3 regions of the Shigella sp. SIG6 genome follow, and region 1 is predicted to be linked to each of the others. Evidence: predicted binding sites of a transcription regulator. Region 1 holds the regulator's gene; each other region holds the start of a gene.
The links. The regulator LexA, encoded in region 1, represses DNA repair genes until DNA is damaged. The targets are predictions, from matches to a motif close to TNCTGTATGTACATACAGNA.
Positions count from the first base shown of each region.

Region 2: a site for LexA is predicted at 4,531-4,550, ahead of uvrB (excinuclease ABC subunit UvrB). Genes of this name have one in related genera too.
Region 3: a site for LexA is predicted at 1,884-1,903, ahead of rmuC (DNA recombination protein RmuC). Genes of this name have one in related genera too.

Region 1 covers NZ_JBQZXC010000053.1:15,277-21,367, reverse strand. The annotation lists gene ubiA (4-hydroxybenzoate octaprenyltransferase) at 1-684, shown strand, start outside; gene plsB (glycerol-3-phosphate 1-O-acyltransferase PlsB) at 839-3,262, opposite strand; gene dgkA (diacylglycerol kinase) at 3,433-3,801, shown strand; gene lexA (transcriptional repressor LexA) at 3,911-4,519, shown strand; partial or broken gene dinF (MATE family efflux transporter DinF) at 4,592-5,733, shown strand; gene ACUU1M_RS10960 (CsbD family protein) at 5,849-6,058, shown strand.
Region 2 covers NZ_JBQZXC010000076.1:8,392-14,482, reverse strand. The annotation lists gene moaA (GTP 3',8-cyclase MoaA) at 1-938, opposite strand, end outside; molybdenum cofactor riboswitch at 926-1,070, opposite strand; gene yvcK (uridine diphosphate-N-acetylglucosamine-binding protein YvcK) at 1,335-2,243, shown strand; gene uvrB (excinuclease ABC subunit UvrB) at 2,435-4,456, opposite strand; gene bioD (dethiobiotin synthase) at 5,035-5,712, opposite strand; gene bioC (malonyl-ACP O-methyltransferase BioC) at 5,705-6,091, opposite strand, start outside.
Region 3 covers NZ_JBQZXC010000033.1:14,663-20,753, forward strand. The annotation lists gene ACUU1M_RS08125 (dienelactone hydrolase family protein) at 1-783, opposite strand, end outside; gene udp (uridine phosphorylase) at 1,045-1,806, shown strand; gene rmuC (DNA recombination protein RmuC) at 1,947-3,374, shown strand; gene ubiE (bifunctional demethylmenaquinone methyltransferase/2-methoxy-6-polyprenyl-1,4-benzoquinol methylase UbiE) at 3,469-4,224, shown strand; gene ubiJ (ubiquinone biosynthesis protein UbiJ) at 4,238-4,843, shown strand; gene ubiB (ubiquinone biosynthesis regulatory protein kinase UbiB) at 4,840-6,091, shown strand, end outside.

The sequences.
Region 1 (6,091 bases):
TGCGTGGTGAATGATTATGCTGATCGCAAGTTTGATGGTCATGTTAAGCGCACGGCGAACCGACCACTTCCCAGCGGCGCGGTAACAGAGAAAGAGGCGCGCGCGCTGTTTGTAGTGCTGGTACTGATTTCGTTTTTACTGGTTCTGACGCTGAATACGATGACCATTCTGTTGTCGATTGCCGCTCTGGCATTGGCGTGGGTGTACCCGTTTATGAAGCGGTATACCCATCTCCCGCAAGTGGTGCTGGGCGCGGCGTTTGGCTGGTCGATTCCAATGGCTTTTGCCGCTGTGAGTGAGTCGGTGCCATTGAGTTGCTGGTTAATGTTCCTCGCCAATATTCTCTGGGCGGTGGCTTACGACACGCAGTATGCGATGGTTGACCGCGATGATGATGTGAAGATTGGCATTAAATCCACGGCAATCCTGTTCGGCCAATACGATAAATTGATTATTGGTATTTTGCAGATTGGCGTACTGGCACTGATGGCGATCATCGGTGAGTTAAATGGCTTAGGCTGGGGATATTACTGGTCAATTGTGGTGGCTGGCGCGCTGTTTGTTTATCAACAAAAACTGATTGCCAACCGCGAGCGTGAAGCCTGCTTTAAAGCATTTATGAATAATAACTATGTTGGTCTGGTACTGTTTTTAGGACTGGCAATGAGTTACTGGCATTTCTGATGATGTAAAAAAGCCGGATGATCATCCGGCTTTCTTCTGGGTTGCCTGATGCGCTGCGCTTCTCAGGCCTACCCGGTGAATCGCAATTTATTGAATTTGCAGGTCATGGTAGGCCGGATAAGGCGTTTTCGCCGCATCCGGCAATTCTCTCTGATTACCCTTCGCCCTGCGTCGCACTCTCAATCGTCAAACGCACGTCTGATGTAATCAACTCCGCCAGCAACTGATAAACCTTCATCGTTTCTGCTGGTTCGGCATCGCCGCTATCGCTGATATACCCTTCATCACGCAGCGTCAGCACCAGAGAACTGAACACCGCCTTGTCGAAGAACTCCGGCGCGTTGATGCCGTGCAGCACGGAGAGACGTTGCGCAACGGTGCGGCTCTCTTTCTCCAGCGTACCGCGGTTGATCGACGGGTTGGCACTCAACAACCAGAAGGTGATGGCATAACGTTGCAGCGTTTCGCGCGCGCCTGCGGCCAGCAGCTGTAGGGTGCGAGAATGCGCCGGGTTGATATGCAACTCATCATCTTGCAGGGTAATCAGCCCCTGACGTTGCATCTCATTTGCCAGCGCATCAATAACGTCCGGCAACTCGTCGCGATCCCAGCGCAGGAACAGCTCCGCTTTCAGCATTGGGTAAAGCACATTGACGTGCTCCATCAATACGTCGCGGGAGATGTGGCGATGCTGGGTGACAATTGCCGCCATCAGCGAAGGCAGCACCAACATATGCGCAATGTTGTTGCGATAGTAGGTCATCAGCACCGCTTGCTCGCGTGGCAGAATGATGATGTCGCCGATAGTGTCTTTCTCGACTTCAAACTTGTTCATTTGCAGCGCGTGATCGATAAGCTCGCTGGCGCTGGCTGAAGGAACGGTAGAGTCCGTGGAGTAAGGTACGTTGCGCATCAGATCCAGGTAGCAGTTGAGTTGCTCGGTTAACTGCTCGCGGGTGAGTGAGCGCTGACGTGATGCCAGTAGCGCAGTACAGCACAGGTTCATGGCGTTTGCCGCGCCTGCGTTGTTAATGCGTACCATCAGATCGGCAGCAATATTATTGACCGTCGGCGTTAACCAGGCCGGACGCACCGCTTCGATGGGATCGATAGATTCACGCCAGTCTGGTACGTGCTGGTTAAGGTAGGTCATCAACGGCATTGGTTCACCGAAGTTGACGTAACCCTGACCGAGATTACGCAGCTTGCTTAAACCGCGAAGCATCTGCGGCAGGCTCTCTTTCTCTTTCGTCGCGCCGCGCAGTTCTTTGGCGTAAGTACCCACTTCCATGACGTGCTCATAACCGATATAGATCGGAATCAGCGTAATCGGACGCGTGCCGCCACGCAGCATCGCCTGAATGGTCATCGACAGCGTACCGGTTTTCGGATCCAGCAAACGCCCCGTGCGGGAACGACCGCCTTCCACGAAGTACTCGACGGAATAACCACGGCTGAACAGTTCGCCGAGATACTCACGGAAAACGGTGGAATAAAGTTTATTGCCTTTAAAAGTACGGCGAATAAAGAACGCCCCCAGACGGCGGAAAATCGGCCCGGCCGGCCAGAAGTTCAGGTTGATCCCGGCGGCGATATGCGGCGGCACCAGCCCCTGGTGGTACAGCACGTAAGAAAGTAGCAGGTAGTCCATGTGACTGCGGTGGCAAGGCACATACACCAGCTCATGACCGTCGTGGGCCAGCTGGCGAACGCGCTCGGCGTTATGGACGTTGATGCCCTGATAAAATCGGTTCCAGGTGAAGCCCAGAATGCGGTCAGTCAGGCGGATCATCTCGTAAGAGAAATTCGCCGCAATCTCTTCCATCAGCGCAATCGCGTTCTGCTGCGCTTTTTCATGGGAGATTTTTTTGCTGCGCGCTTCATCTTCTACCGCTTTGGCAATGGCGCGGGAGGCGAGCAGCTTATTAAACAGATCCTGACGAGCAGGCAGACGTGGGCCTACGGCAGCCAGACGTTGACGGGCAAAGTGCATACGCGCCACGCGCGCCAGTTTCTGAGCGATAGTTTTATCCGTGCCGTGTTCATCCGCCATACGGCGCAGCGACACTGACGGCGAGAAACGCACAAAACTGTCGCGACCGAGCCACAGTACAGCGAAAAATTTCTGTACGCCGTTAAGCATACGCAGCGGCGGGTTCACTTCGCCTTTTTCACGCCCCGGCGCGCGACCAAACATCACCGATACTGGCACCATCTGCACATCCAGATTTGGGTTGCTACGGTGCAAATCGAGATAGTCGTGGAAAAGCTTAATAGACTCTTCTTTCGGCGTGTAATAGGTGAATACACGCGGCCCGCCGTGAATGAACACATAGCGCGGCAGTAGCGTGCCGTCGATTTCCAGCGGCTCTAACGGGTCAGGCAAATCATGTGCCAGACACTGGGCGCGCAACGTCAGCAAATCTGCTTTCGAGTTGTACGGTAAAACGTACATAATTGGACGAGAGGTATCCAGCCCCAGTTCCGGGGCAGGATCTGCCGGAATAGACTTGCTTTTTACCAGGATGCTTAATGGTAAATTCAGTAATTTGTAGTAAATTCGTGGCCAGCCGGACATAAACGATGTAAAGCCTCTGGTTAATAATGCAAATGCGCGGCAAGGATAGCAGAAAGTCATGGGAAATTCTGTGGTATCCGCTCATGTTTCGCGCGGCGTTACGCAAACCCGAATCATCGGATTTAACGGTACACTGATATTGACGCTCATAATGTAAAAAGGTTCTTTCAATGGCCAATAATACCACTGGATTCACCCGAATTATCAAAGCTGCTGGCTATTCCTGGAAAGGTTTACGCGCTGCATGGATCAACGAAGCGGCATTCCGTCAGGAAGGCGTAGCGGTATTGTTGGCGGTGGTCATCGCCTGCTGGCTGGATGTGGACGCAATTACCCGCGTGCTGCTTATCAGCTCCGTGATGCTGGTGATGATTGTGGAAATCCTCAATAGCGCCATCGAAGCAGTGGTTGACCGAATTGGCTCTGAATACCATGAGCTTTCCGGACGCGCAAAAGATATGGGATCCGCCGCGGTGCTGATTGCCATTATCGTCGCCGTGATTACCTGGTGCATCCTGTTATGGTCGCATTTTGGATAACCCTTCCAGATTTCGATAAATCTCTGGTTTATTGTGCAGTTTATGGTTCCAAAATCGCCTTTTGCTGTATATACTCACAGCATAACTGTATATACACCCAGGGGGCGGAATGAAAGCGTTAACGGCCAGGCAACAAGAGGTGTTTGATCTCATCCGTGATCACATCAGCCAGACAGGTATGCCGCCGACGCGTGCGGAAATCGCGCAGCGTTTGGGGTTCCGTTCCCCAAACGCGGCTGAAGAACATCTGAAGGCGCTGGCACGCAAAGGCGTTATTGAAATTGTTTCCGGCGCATCACGCGGGATTCGTCTGTTGCAGGAAGAGGAAGAAGGGTTGCCGCTGGTAGGTCGTGTGGCTGCCGGTGAACCGCTTCTGGCGCAACAGCATATTGAAGGTCATTATCAGGTCGATCCTTCCTTGTTCAAGCCGAATGCTGATTTCCTGCTGCGCGTCAGCGGGATGTCGATGAAAGATATCGGCATTATGGATGGCGACTTGCTGGCAGTGCATAAAACTCAGGATGTACGTAACGGTCAGGTCGTTGTCGCACGTATTGATGACGAAGTTACCGTTAAGCGCCTGAAAAAACAGGGCAATAAAGTCGAACTGTTGCCAGAAAATAGCGAGTTTAAACCAATTGTCGTTGACCTTCGTCAGCAGAGCTTCACCATTGAAGGGCTGGCGGTTGGGGTTATTCGCAACGGCGACTGGCTGTAACATATCTCTGAGACCGCGATGCCGCCTGGCGTCGCGGTTTGTTTTTCATCTCTCTTCATCAGGCTTGTCTGCATGGCATTCCTCACTTCATCTGATAAAGCACTCTGGCATCTCGCCTTACCCATGATTTTCTCCAATATCACCGTTCCGTTGCTGGGACTGGTCGATACGGCGGTAATTGGTCATCTTGATAGTCCGGTTTATTTGGGCGGCGTGGCGGTTGGTGCAACGGCGACCAGCTTTCTCTTTATGCTGTTGCTGTTTTTACGCATGAGCACCACCGGGCTGACTGCGCAGGCTTATGGTGCCAAAAATCCTCAGGCATTAGCCCGTGCGCTGGTGCAACCGTTGCTGTTGGCGTTGGGGGCCGGGGCGTTAATTGCGCTGTTGCGTACGCCGATTATCGATCTGGCGCTGCATATTGTTGGCGGTAGTGAAGCGGTCCTGGAACAGGCGCGGCGCTGGCGACGGTTATTGCGGAATATGCAACATTGCTGATTGGTCTGCTAATGGTGCGTAAAATCCTCAAACTACGCGGAATTTCCGGCGAAATGCTGAAAACTGCCTGGCGAGGAAACTTCCGTCGCTTGCTGGCGCTTAACCGCGATATCATGCTGCGTTCGCTGTTGTTGCAACTCTGTTTCGGCGCGATCACCGTACTTGGTGCGCGACTGGGGAGTGACATTATCGCTGTTAACGCGGTTCTGATGACGCTACTCACCTTTACCGCCTATGCGCTTGATGGTTTTGCCTACGCGGTTGAAGCGCACTCCGGTCAGGCATACGGTGCGCGCGACGGTAGCCAGTTGCTGGATGTATGGCGGGCAGCGTGCCGCCAGTCGGGGATTGTAGCGTTACTGTTTTCGGTGGTTTATTTGCTGGCAGGGGAACACATCATTGCGTTGCTGACGTCGTTAACCCAGATTCAGCAGCTGGCTGACCGCTATCTTATCTGGCAGGTGATTTTGCCGTTGGTTGGCGTCTGGTGTTATCTGCTGGACGGCATGTTTATAGGCGCAACGCGTGCCGCCGAAATGCGTAACAGTATGGCGGTGGCCGCCGCAGGTTTTGCGCTGACGCTCCTTACGCTGCCGTGGCTGGGTAATCATGGTTTGTGGCTGGCATTAACCGTCTTTCTGGCGTTGCGCGGGCTTTCTCTGGCGGCTATCTGGCGGCGTCACTGGCGCAACGGTACCTGGTTTGCCGCAACGTGACGGTTAAAAATTCTGAATAAATTATCCTAAGCCAAATTGCTGACTACACTTAATCTCACGTTCAGAAGAAAAGTGAACGTACTCTCATTCACAACCTAACGATGAGGTCTTGATTATGAATAAAGATGAAGCCGGCGGTAACTGGAAACAGTTTAAAGGTAAAGTGAAAGAGCAATGGGGCAAACTGACCGATGATGATATGACGATCATTGAAGGTAAACGTGATCAACTGGTCGGTAAAATCCAGGAACGTTATGGTTATCAGAAAGATCAGGCAGAAAAAGAGGTCGTGGATTGGGAAACCCGCAATGAATATCGCTGGTAATTAATCCCTCCTGCCCGACGTGTACAAGGATGT
Region 2 (6,091 bases), on a different contig from region 1:
AGGAAATGGGTCTGTTTCTTCTCCCGCAGCGCCGCTGAAATACGCGCTTCCAGCGCCTGTTGCTGGGTATCGTCTTCCAGCAGATCGCGCAGGTTAACGCCGCCTTCACCAAACAGGCAGAGATGGAGTTTACCAATGGAGGAAACGCGCAGGCGGTTGCAAGTGGCGCAGAAGTCTTTTTCATACGGCATGATAAGGCCAATCTCTCCGGCGTAATCTGGATGGCAAAAGACTTGCGCGGGACCGTCGCTGCGTTGACGTAATTGGTGGATCCAGCCGCGACGCAGTAGCTCGTCACGCAGAACCTGACCAGAGATGTGATGCTTACGGAAGAGCTCGCTGCCCTCGCCCGTTTCCATCAGTTCGATGAAACGCAGCTGGATAGGGCGATGCTGGATCCAGTTCAGAAAGGTGTCGAGCTGGTGATGATTAACATCACGCATCAGCACGGTATTGACTTTGACCTTCTCAAAACCGGCCTCAAATGCAGCATCAATCCCTGCCATGACCTGGTTGAATTTATCCTGCCCGGTAATAGCGTGAAACTGGCGGGCGTCCAAACTGTCGACACTGACGTTAATGCCAGTAAGTCCCGTATCGCGCCAGTTCGCCACATCGCGTTCCAGACGGTAACCATTGGTGGTGACCGCAATCTGGCGGATAGCGTCGTTTTCCCGCACAGCGGCGATGATATCGGTAAAGTCGCGGCGTAAAGACGGCTCTCCTCCTGTCAGGCGCACTTTTTCGGTGCCCAGACTGGCGAAGGCGCGCGTAACCCGGCGAATTTCATCGACGGTAAGAAAGCCTTTATTGGTGACGCCGCTCGGTTTGTAGCCATCCGGCAGGCAGTAGGTGCAACGAAAGTTACACACATCGGTAATCGACAGGCGCAAGTAGTAAAACTTACGCGCAAATGCATCAGTCAGTTGTGAAGCCATGTACACCTTTCCAGATACGGGAGGCGAAGTCATTTCTTCCTTCGCCCTGGTGGCAATCTTTACGAGCATTGTCACGGCCAAAGCACCGTATCAGTTGACCCAGGTGCAGAGGCTAGAGTGTTTAGTGGTTAAGCCGATACTAGCGTGTAAATGAGATTTTTACCATCCACACTTTCGCTATATAATCTTATATATAGCGTCATGATCGTGCTATTTCGCTACAGAATAAGGGAAAATGGCGGTTTTACTTTGATATACATCATCAGGGAGGCATAGCGTGCATCGTCCTTTAGAGATAGAAGAAAATAGTTTGTATCCTCAATATTGGCAGGTTAATTGCTGTTTCCCCGCAATTTGCGCTACTGTAGCGCGGATAATCTGACTCTAGGAAACTATATGCGCAATCGTACGCTGGCTGATCTTGATCGTGTCGTTGCTCTCGGCGGAGGGCATGGACTGGGACGCGTTCTCTCATCACTTTCGTCTTTGGGTTCTCGTTTAACGGGTATCGTCACCACCACGGATAATGGTGGCTCGACGGGGCGTATTCGCCGTTCAGAAGGCGGCATTGCTTGGGGCGATATGCGCAACTGCCTCAACCAGCTGATAACGGAACCGAGCGTCGCCTCCGCGATGTTTGAATACCGTTTTGGCGGCAATGGCGAACTTTCCGGTCATAATCTCGGAAACTTGATGTTAAAGGCGCTGGATCACCTTAGCGTGCGGCCTCTGGAAGCCATCAATTTAATTCGTAATCTGCTGAAAGTGGATACGCATTTGATTCCAATGTCAGAGCATCCTATTGATCTGATGGCGATTGACGATCAGGGGCATGAAGTTTACGGCGAGGTCAATATCGACCAGTTAACTACGCCGATTCAAGAGTTATTGTTAACGCCTAATGTACCCGCAACGCGTGAGGCGGTTCACGCTATCAATGAAGCGGATCTCATCATTATTGGGCCTGGCAGTTTTTATACCAGCCTGATGCCAATTCTGCTGCTGAAGGAAATCGCCCAGGCATTACGCCGCACGCCAGCGCCGATGGTTTATATCGGCAATCTGGGGCGTGAGTTGAGTTTACCTGCGGCTAATTTGAAGCTGGAAAGCAAGCTGGCAATTATGGAGCAGTATGTTGGTAAAAAGGTCATTGATGCGGTCATCGTCGGGCCAAAAGTGGATGTCTCGGCGGTGAAAGAGCGGATTGTGATCCAGGAGGTACTGGAGGCCAGCGATATTCCGTATCGTCATGACCGCCAGTTGTTACATAACGCGCTGGAAAAGGCGTTACAGGCTTTAGGTTAACGGAAATCCGAAGGAAAATTCCGGCTTCCTATTGAAGACAAAGTGCGCGTTGTTTATGCCGGATGCGGCGTGAACGCCTTATCCGGCCTACAAACCGCGCAAATTCAATATATTGCGGAGAAAATGTAGGCCTGATAAGCGTAGCGCATCAGGCTGTTTTCCGTTTGTCATCAGTCTTCTTCGCTATCCTGTTACGATGCGGCAATAAACAACTCACGCAACTGATGCAACTGGTCACGAATTTGTGCCGCTTCTTCGAACTCCAGATTCTGCGCGTGTTGCATCATCAGCCCTTCCAGTTCATGGATTTTCTGCTGCAACGCTTTCGGCGACATATCCATCGGCACATTATCCGGTTCAACAATCGGGCGCGATTTTCCTCTGCCCTTCGCTTTGGTTTTGGCAATGTTCTGCCCCAGCGCCAGGATATCGACCACTTTCTTGTTCAAGCCTTGCGGCGTAATGCCGTGTTCCTCGTTGTACTTCTGCTGTTTCTCACGGCGACGTTCGGTTTCACCAATCGCTTTCGCCATTGATGGAGTGATCTTATCGCCGTAGAGAATCGCTTTACCGTTAACGTTACGTGCCGCACGACCAATGGTCTGGATCAACGAACGTTCGGAACGCAGGAAGCCTTCTTTGTCAGCGTCGAGGATCGCCACCAGCGACACTTCCGGCATATCCAGACCTTCACGCAGTAAGTTGATCCCTACCAATACGTCGAACTCACCCAGACGCAAGTCGCGGATAATCTCCATACGCTCGACGGTGTCGATATCTGAGTGAAGATAACGCACGCGCTCACCGTGTTCTTCGAGATATTCGGTAAGATCTTCCGCCATTCGCTTGGTCAGTGTGGTGACCAGCACGCGTTCGTTAATTGCCGCTCGCTGACGAATCTCCGAAAGAAGATCATCAACCTGTGTCGCCACCGGCCGCACTTCGATAATCGGGTCAAGCAATCCGGTTGGACGCACCACCTGATCCACCACATCGCCGCCGGATTTTTCCAGCTCGTAATTACCCGGCGTCGCCGAAACATAGATGGTTTGCGGCGCTAATGCTTCGAACTCTTCAAACTTAAGCGGACGGTTATCCAGCGCTGATGGCAGGCGGAAGCCGTACTCCACCAGTGTCTCTTTACGCGCCCGGTCACCGCGATACATGCCGCCAATTTGTGGAATGGTGACGTGAGATTCATCGACGACCAGCAGCCCATCGGCAGGCAGGTAATCAAACAGCGTCGGCGGTGGCTCACCCGGTCCACGACCGGAGAGGAAGCGCGAGTAGTTTTCAATCCCCGAACAGTAGCCCAGCTCGTTCATCATCTCCAGATCAAACTGGGTACGCTGGGTCAGCCGCTGCTCTTCCAGCAGTTTGTTGTTTTCCAACAGCACTTTGCGTCTGGCGGCCAGTTCTTCTTTGATCTCCTCCATCGCCTGTACGATGCGCTCGCGCGGTGTGACGTAGTGCGTTTTCGGGTAGATGGTAAAACGTGGAATAGTGGAAACAATCTGCCCGGTCAGCGGGTCAAATAACGACAATCGTTCCACTTCCTCGTCAAACAGTTCCACGCGAAGTGCAATGTCATCCGATTCTGCCGGGAAGATATCTATCACCTCGCCACGAACGCGGAAAGTACCACGCTGGAATGCTTGATCATTACGAGCGTATTGCAGCTCCGCCAGTCGGCGCAGAATCGCGCGCTGATCGATAATCATACCGACCGTGAGATGGAGCATCATCTTGAGATATAAATCAGGATCGCCCAGACCATAAATCGCGGAAACAGACGCCACTACAATCACATCACGCCGCTCCAGCATCGCTTTGGTGGCGGACAAACGCATCTGCTCAATATGTTCGTTAACCGAGGCATCTTTCTCAATGAAGGTGTCGGAACTCGGTACATAGGCTTCCGGCTGATAGTAGTCGTAGTAGGAGACGAAATACTCCACCGCGTTTTCCGGGAAGAACTCTTTCATTTCGCCATACAGCTGGGCCGCCAGCGTTTTGTTGGGCGCAAGTACCATGGTTGGGCGCTGAAGGTCAGCAATGACATTGGCAATGGTGAAGGTTTTCCCGGAGCCAGTCACGCCAAGTAACGTCTGGTGCGCCAGGCCATCTTCCAGCCCCTCTTCGAGACGTCGAATCGCCTCTGGCTGATCGCCAGAAGGTTTAAAAACGGAATTCAGTTTGAACGGTTTACTCATGAGTCGCTACCTGAAGGAGTTGGGCGGGCAGGTATGTAATTTTACTCGTCGAACTTAATTATGCCAACAAATTATACTGGATAAAAAAACAGTTCATCACCATAATATTTCTGATACAGCGTAAACTCCGCTGTCAATCATGAGCAAAATTTACTCTGTGGCGAGATAAAACTCCGGCCTTACCGGGTTATCCCCAAAGCAACGGCTTTTTTAACATTTGTCAAGATGAGTGATGACAGTTTTATGGCAAGAGATGCCTGTTCAGTGACTGCCATTGCATTTATCTAACCAGTTAAAAAATAAAAGATATTTCTTTGAGCCGTCTTTAACGCCAATTCGCGTGCAAGCCGCGTATTCTCTCGCTTGCCTCGTGTTTTCTAACTCTAATACACATGGTTATCCACAGGAATAGTGGATAACTGTCTCCAGCCCCTATCCCCCGCCGCCTGGGCAATTCCCACATTCGCCGCATGAGGCGGAAGTAAAATTTTTTTCGTGATTATTTTAGAATTTAATTGGTTAAATTGCAGTCAATCGAAGACGCGATCTCGCTCGCAATTTAACCAAATACAGAATGGCTACAACAAGGCAAGGTTTATGTACTTTCCGGTTGCCGCATTTTCTGGATTTTCTGCAAGCCAGGGGATCTCTCCCAGCAGCGGCGCGGGAATCATGCGGGTGAGCGTGGTCATATATTCAGCGTGACGTTTTCCCGGAGGCGTAACATCGTTCGCCACCCAACCCGCCAGAGTCAGTCCGGCGTGTTGTATTGCCTGCGCAGTCAACATCGCGTGATTAATACAGCCGAGTTTCACACCAACTACCAGTATCACCGGCAGTTGTTCCTGTGTTACCCAATCTGCAAAAGTGAAAGTGTCAGAAAGCGGCGTAAACCAGCCGCCAGCACCTTCCACTAACACCCAGTCAGCCTGTTGTTCAAGCGCGCGTAATCCGGCGCTCATTACCAATGATTCTATCGGCCTGCCCTCTTGGGCGCTGATGATGTGCGGCGAGGTGGGTTCTGCGAAGGTGTAAGGATTTACCGTTGCGTAATCCAGCTGCAGGCTGCTGTTGTGCTGTAACGCCAGCGCGTCACTATTACGTAAGCCTTCCGGGGTCTTTTCGCTGCCAGAGGCGACCGGTTTATAACCTGCCGTCCGATAACCTACTGCCTTCGCGGCTTGTAAAAGTGCACAACTGGCGACGGTTTTCCCCACTTCGGTATCCGTTCCGGTGACAAAATAACGTTTACTCACGAGCAATCACTCCCAAAAAAAGATGATACGTCAGAGGATATCGCCCCTGTTGTTGCGGCCAGGCCAGTTGCAATCGCTGCAACTGCGAACGCGTTAATATTCGCGGGTCGCGCCCTTCATGAAGATGCGTAGCACCGATGCCTTTCAGCGAACGCATGGCACTGAGCGCATCATCAAACCATAGTGTGATGAGCTGAATATGATGTTGATAACGTACGCCGTTCAGCGACTCTTCGATTTCATCTGGCGGTAAAAAGCGATTAGCATGCGGACGCTCGTCCACCGCCTGCCGCGCCTGATGCAGTTCGGGTAACGATCCCTGCACCAGCGTGGTAAACGCGACCACGCCTCCGGGGCGCACCACCCGATACAGCTCGCG
Region 3 (6,091 bases), on a different contig from region 1:
CCATTCCAGCATACGCTGCCAGCCATCTTTCGCAGATTCGGCATGATAGCTCGGGCGATAATCAGCGTTGAATGCATGCCCGGCATCCGGGTACACGATAATCTCTGCTTTCGCATTAGCAGCCCGCAGCGCCTGGCGCATCGTTTCAACGCTCTCCTGCGGAATGCTGTTATCCTGACCACCATATAAGCCGAGAACCGGCGCGTTAAGATCGGTTGCGATATCAACAGATTGTTTCGGTGAATTCAGCGACTTGTCGCCCGTCAGTTTGCCGTACCACGCCACTGCGGCTTTTAGCTGTGGATTATGCGCGGCATACAGCCAGGTGATACGTCCACCCCAGCAGAATCCGGTGATCATTAAACGATGAACATCGCCGCCGTTGCGGGAAGCCCTACTGGCGACATGATCGAGATCGGCCAGCACCTGCGAGTCAGGCACTTTTGCTACCAGACCGCTAAGCAACGTGGGGATATCGGCAAAATCATTCGGATCGCCTTCGCGGAAGTAAAGTTCAGGTGCGATAGCCAGATACCCCTCCAGCGCCAGACGGCGACAAATGTCGCGGATATGTTCATGCACGCCAAAAATTTCCTGCACTACAATGACCACTGGCAGTGGGCCATCGCTTTGCTTTGGTCTGGCATGGTAAGCAGGCATGTTATCCCCTTGTGAAGGGATAGAGGTGAAGCCCGCCACAATCGCGTCGTCCGGGGTCTGAACGATGGTCGAAGCGAGAGGCGATGCAGCAGGTGCAAATCCAGATTGTTGTGTTGTTGCCATGGTATTCTCCGTACCCTTATAAAAATGTTGCGCAATGTTAACTATAGTCAGCATGCAACAAATCACATTGCCTGAATCGGCTCATCTTTTATGCAGTCCTGCAGAATGAAGAGTGATTTATGTGATATGAATCACTTTTGGTGGGTAAATTTATGCAACGCATTTGCGTCATGGTGATGAGTATCACGAAAAAATGTTAAACCCTTCGGTAAAGTGTCTTTTTGCTTCTTCTGACTAAACCGATTCACAGAGGAGTTGTATATGTCCAAGTCTGATGTTTTTCATCTCGGCCTCACTAAAAACGATTTACAAGGGGCTACGCTTGCCATCGTCCCTGGCGACCCGGATCGTGTGGAAAAGATCGCCGCGCTGATGGATAAGCCGGTTAAGCTGGCATCTCACCGCGAATTCACTACCTGGCGTGCAGAGCTGGATGGTAAACCTGTTATCGTCTGCTCTACCGGTATCGGCGGCCCGTCTACCTCTATTGCTGTTGAAGAGCTGGCACAGCTGGGCATTCGCACCTTCCTGCGTATCGGTACAACGGGCGCTATTCAGCCGCATATTAATGTGGGTGATGTCCTGGTTACCACGGCGTCTGTCCGTCTGGATGGCGCGAGCCTGCACTTCGCACCGCTGGAATTCCCGGCTGTCGCTGATTTCGAATGTACGACTGCGCTGGTTGAAGCTGCGAAATCTATTGGCGCGACAACTCACGTTGGCGTGACAGTTTCTTCTGATACCTTCTACCCAGGTCAGGAACGTTACGATACTTACTCTGGTCGCGTAGTTCGTCACTTTAAAGGTTCTATGGAAGAGTGGCAGGCGATGGGCGTAATGAACTATGAAATGGAATCTGCAACTCTGCTGACCATGTGTGCAAGTCAGGGCCTGCGTGCCGGTATGGTAGCGGGTGTTATCGTTAACCGCACCCAGCAAGAGATCCCGAATGCTGAGACGATGAAACAAACCGAAAGCCATGCGGTGAAAATCGTGGTGGAAGCGGCGCGTCGTCTGCTGTAATTCTCTTCTCCTGTCTGAAGGCCGACGCGTTCGGCCTTTTGTATTTTTGCGTAGCGCCTCGCAGGAAATGCCTTTCCAACTGGACGTTTGTACAGCACAATTCTATTTTGTGCGGGTAAGTTGTTGCGTCAGGAGGCGTTGTGGATTTCTCAATCATGGTTTACGCAGTTATTGCGTTGGTGGGTGTGGCAATTGGCTGGCTGTTTGCCAGTTATCAACATGCGCAGCAAAAAGCCGAGCAATTAGCTGAACGTGAAGAGATGGTCGCGGAGTTAAGCGCGGCAAAACAACAAATTACCCAAAGCGAGCACTGGCGTGCAGAGTGTGAATTGCTCAATAACGAAGTGCGCAGCCTGCAAAGTATTAACACCTCTCTGGAGGCCGATCTGCGTGAAGTAACCACGCGGATGGAAGCCGCACAGCAACATGCTGACGATAAAATTCGCCAGATGATTAACAGCGAGCAGCGCCTCAGTGAGCAGTTTGAAAACCTCGCCAACCGTATTTTTGAGCACAGCAATCGCCGGGTTGATGAGCAAAACCGTCAGAGTCTGAACAGCCTGTTGTCGCCGCTACGTGAACAACTGGACGGTTTCCGCCGTCAGGTTCAGGACAGCTTCGGTAAAGAAGCACAAGAACGCCATACCCTGACCCACGAAATTCGCAATCTCCAGCAACTCAACGCGCAAATGGCCCAGGAAGCGATCAACCTGACGCGCGCGCTGAAAGGCGACAATAAAACCCAGGGCAACTGGGGCGAGGTAGTATTGACGCGGGTGCTGGAGGCTTCCGGTCTGCGTGAAGGGTATGAATATGAAACCCAGGTCAGCATCGAAAATGACGCCCGCTCGCGGATGCAGCCGGATGTCATCGTGCGGCTGCCGCAGGGAAAAGATGTGGTGATCGACGCCAAAATGACGCTGGTCGCCTATGAACGCTATTTTAACGCCGAAGACGACTACACCCGCGAAAGCGCGCTACAGGAACATATCGCGTCGGTGCGTAACCATATCCGTTTGCTGGGACGCAAAGATTATCAACAGCTGCCGGGGCTGCGAACTCTGGATTACGTGCTGATGTTTATTCCCGTTGAACCCGCTTTTTTACTGGCGCTTGACCGCCAGCCGGAGCTGATCACCGAAGCGTTGAAAAACAATATCATGCTGGTTAGCCCGACTACGCTGCTGGTGGCGTTGCGTACTATTGCCAACCTGTGGCGTTATGAGCATCAAAGCCGTAACGCCCAGCAAATCGCCGATCGTGCCAGCAAGCTGTACGACAAGATGCGTTTGTTCATCGATGACATGTCCGCGATTGGTCAAAGTCTCGACAAAGCGCAGGATAACTACCGCCAGGCAATGAAAAAACTCTCTTCAGGTCGCGGAAATGTGCTGGCGCAGGCAGAAGCGTTTCGCGGTTTAGGAGTAGAAATTAAACGCGAGATTAATCCGGATTTGGCTGAACAGGCGGTGAGCCAGGATGAAGAGTATCGACTTCGGTCGGTTCCGGAGCAGCCGAATGATGAAGCTTATCAACGCGATGATGAATATAATCAGCAGTCGCGCTAGCCCATTAGGGGTAGTTAAGCCGGGTAGAAATCTAGGGCATCGACGCCCAATCTGTTACACTTCTGGAACAATTTTTTGATGAGCAGGCATTGAGATGGTGGATAAGTCACAAGAAACGACGCACTTTGGTTTTCAGACCGTCGCGAAGGAACAAAAAGCGGATATGGTCGCCCACGTTTTCCATTCCGTGGCATCAAAATACGATGTCATGAATGATTTGATGTCATTTGGTATTCATCGTTTGTGGAAGCGATTCACGATTGATTGCAGCGGCGTACGCCGTGGGCAGACCGTGCTGGATCTGGCTGGTGGCACCGGCGACCTGACAGCGAAATTCTCCCGCCTGGTCGGAGAAACTGGCAAAGTGGTCCTTGCTGATATCAATGAATCCATGCTCAAAATGGGACGCGAGAAGCTGCGTAATATCGGTGTGATTGGCAACGTTGAGTATGTTCAGGCGAACGCTGAGGCGCTGCCGTTCCCGGATAACACCTTTGATTGCATCACCATTTCGTTTGGTCTGCGTAACGTCACCGACAAAGATAAAGCACTGCGTTCAATGTATCGCGTGCTGAAACCCGGCGGCCGCCTGCTGGTGCTTGAGTTCTCGAAGCCAATTATCGAGCCGCTGAGCAAAGCCTATGATGCATACTCCTTCCATGTGCTGCCGCGTATTGGCTCACTGGTCGCGAACGACGCCGACAGCTACCGTTATCTGGCAGAATCCATCCGTATGCATCCCGATCAGGATACCCTGAAAGCCATGATGCAGGATGCCGGATTCGAAAGTGTCGACTACTACAATCTGACGGCAGGGGTTGTGGCGCTGCATCGTGGTTATAAGTTCTGACAGGAGACCGGAAATGCCTTTTAAACCTTTAGTGACGGCAGGAATTGAAAGTCTGCTCAACACCTTCCTGTATCGCTCACCCGCGCTGAAAACAGCCCGCTCGCGTCTGCTGGGTAAAGTATTGCGCGTGGAGGTAAAAGGCTTTTCGACGTCATTGATTCTGGTGTTCAGCGAACGCCAGGTTGATGTACTGGGCGAATGGGCAGGCGATGCTGACTGCACCGTTATCGCCTACGCCAGTGTGTTGCCGAAACTTCGCGATCGCCAGCAGCTTACCGCACTGATTCGCAGTGGTGAGCTGGAAGTGCAGGGCGATATTCAGGTGGTGCAAAACTTCGTTGCGCTGGCAGATCTGGCAGAGTTCGACCCTGCGGAACTGCTGGCCCCTTATACCGGTGATATCGCCGCTGAAGGAATCAGCAAAGCCATGCGCGGAGGCGCAAAGTTCCTGCATCACGGCATTAAGCGCCAGCAACGTTATGTGGCGGAAGCCATTACTGAAGAGTGGCGTATGGCACCCGGTCCGCTTGAAGTGGCCTGGTTTGCGGAAGAGACGGCTGCCGTCGAGCGTGCTGTTGATGCCCTGACCAAACGGCTGGAAAAACTGGAGGCTAAATGACGCCAGGTGAAGTACGGCGCCTATATTTCATCATTCGCACTTTTTTAAGCTACGGACTTGATGAACTGATCCCCAAAATGCGTATCACCCTGCCGCTACGGCTATGGCGATACTCATTATTCTGGATGCCAAATCGGCATAAAGACAAACTTTTAGGTGAGCGACTACGACTGGCCCTGCAAGAACTGGGGCCGGTTTGGATCAAGTTCGGGCAAATGTTATCAACCCGCCGCGATCTTTTTCCACCGCATATTGCCGATCAGCTGGCGTTATTGCAGGACAAAGTTGCTCCGTTTGATGGCAAGCTGGCGAAGCAGCAGATTGAAGCTGCAATGGGCGGCTTGCCGGTAGAAGCGTGGTTTGACGATTTTGAAATCAAGCCGCTGGCTTCTGCTTCTATCGCCCAGGTTCATACCGCGCGATTGAAATCGAATGGTAAAGAGGTGGTGATTAAAGTCATCCGCCCGGATATTTTGCCGGTCATTAAAGCGGATCTGAAACTTATCTACCGTCTGGCTCGCTGGGTGCCGCGTTTGCTGCCGGATGGTCGCCGTCTGCGCCCAACCGAAGTGGTGCGCGAGTACGAAAAGACCTTGATTGATGAACTGAATTTGCTGCGGGAATCTGCCAACGCCATTCAGCTTCGGCGCAATTTTGAAGACAGCCCGATGCTCTACATCCCGGAAGTTTACCCTGACTATTGTAGTGAAGGGATGATGGTGATGGAGCGCATTTACGGCATTCCGGTGTCTGATGTTGCGGCGCTGGAGAAAAACGGCACTAACATGAAATTGCTGGCGGAACGCGGCGTGCAGGTGTTCTTCACTCAGGTCTTTCGCGACAGCTTTTTCCATGCCGATATGCACCCTGGCAACATCTTCGTAAGCTATGAACACCCGGAAAACCCGAAATATATCGGCATTGATTGCGGGATTGTTGGCTCGCTAAACAAAGAAGATAAACGCTATCTGGCAGAAAACTTTATCGCCTTCTTTAATCGCGACTATCGCAAAGTGGCAGAGCTACACGTCGATTCTGGCTGGGTGCCACCAGATACCAACGTTGAAGAGTTCGAATTTGCCATTCGTACGGTCTGTGAACCTATCTTTGAGAAACCGCTGGCCGAAATTTCGTTTGGACATGTACTGTTAAATCTGTTTAATACGGCGCGTCGCTTCAATATGGAAGTGCAGCCGCAACTGGTGTTACTCCAGAAAACCCTGCTCTATGTCGAAGGGGTAGGACGCC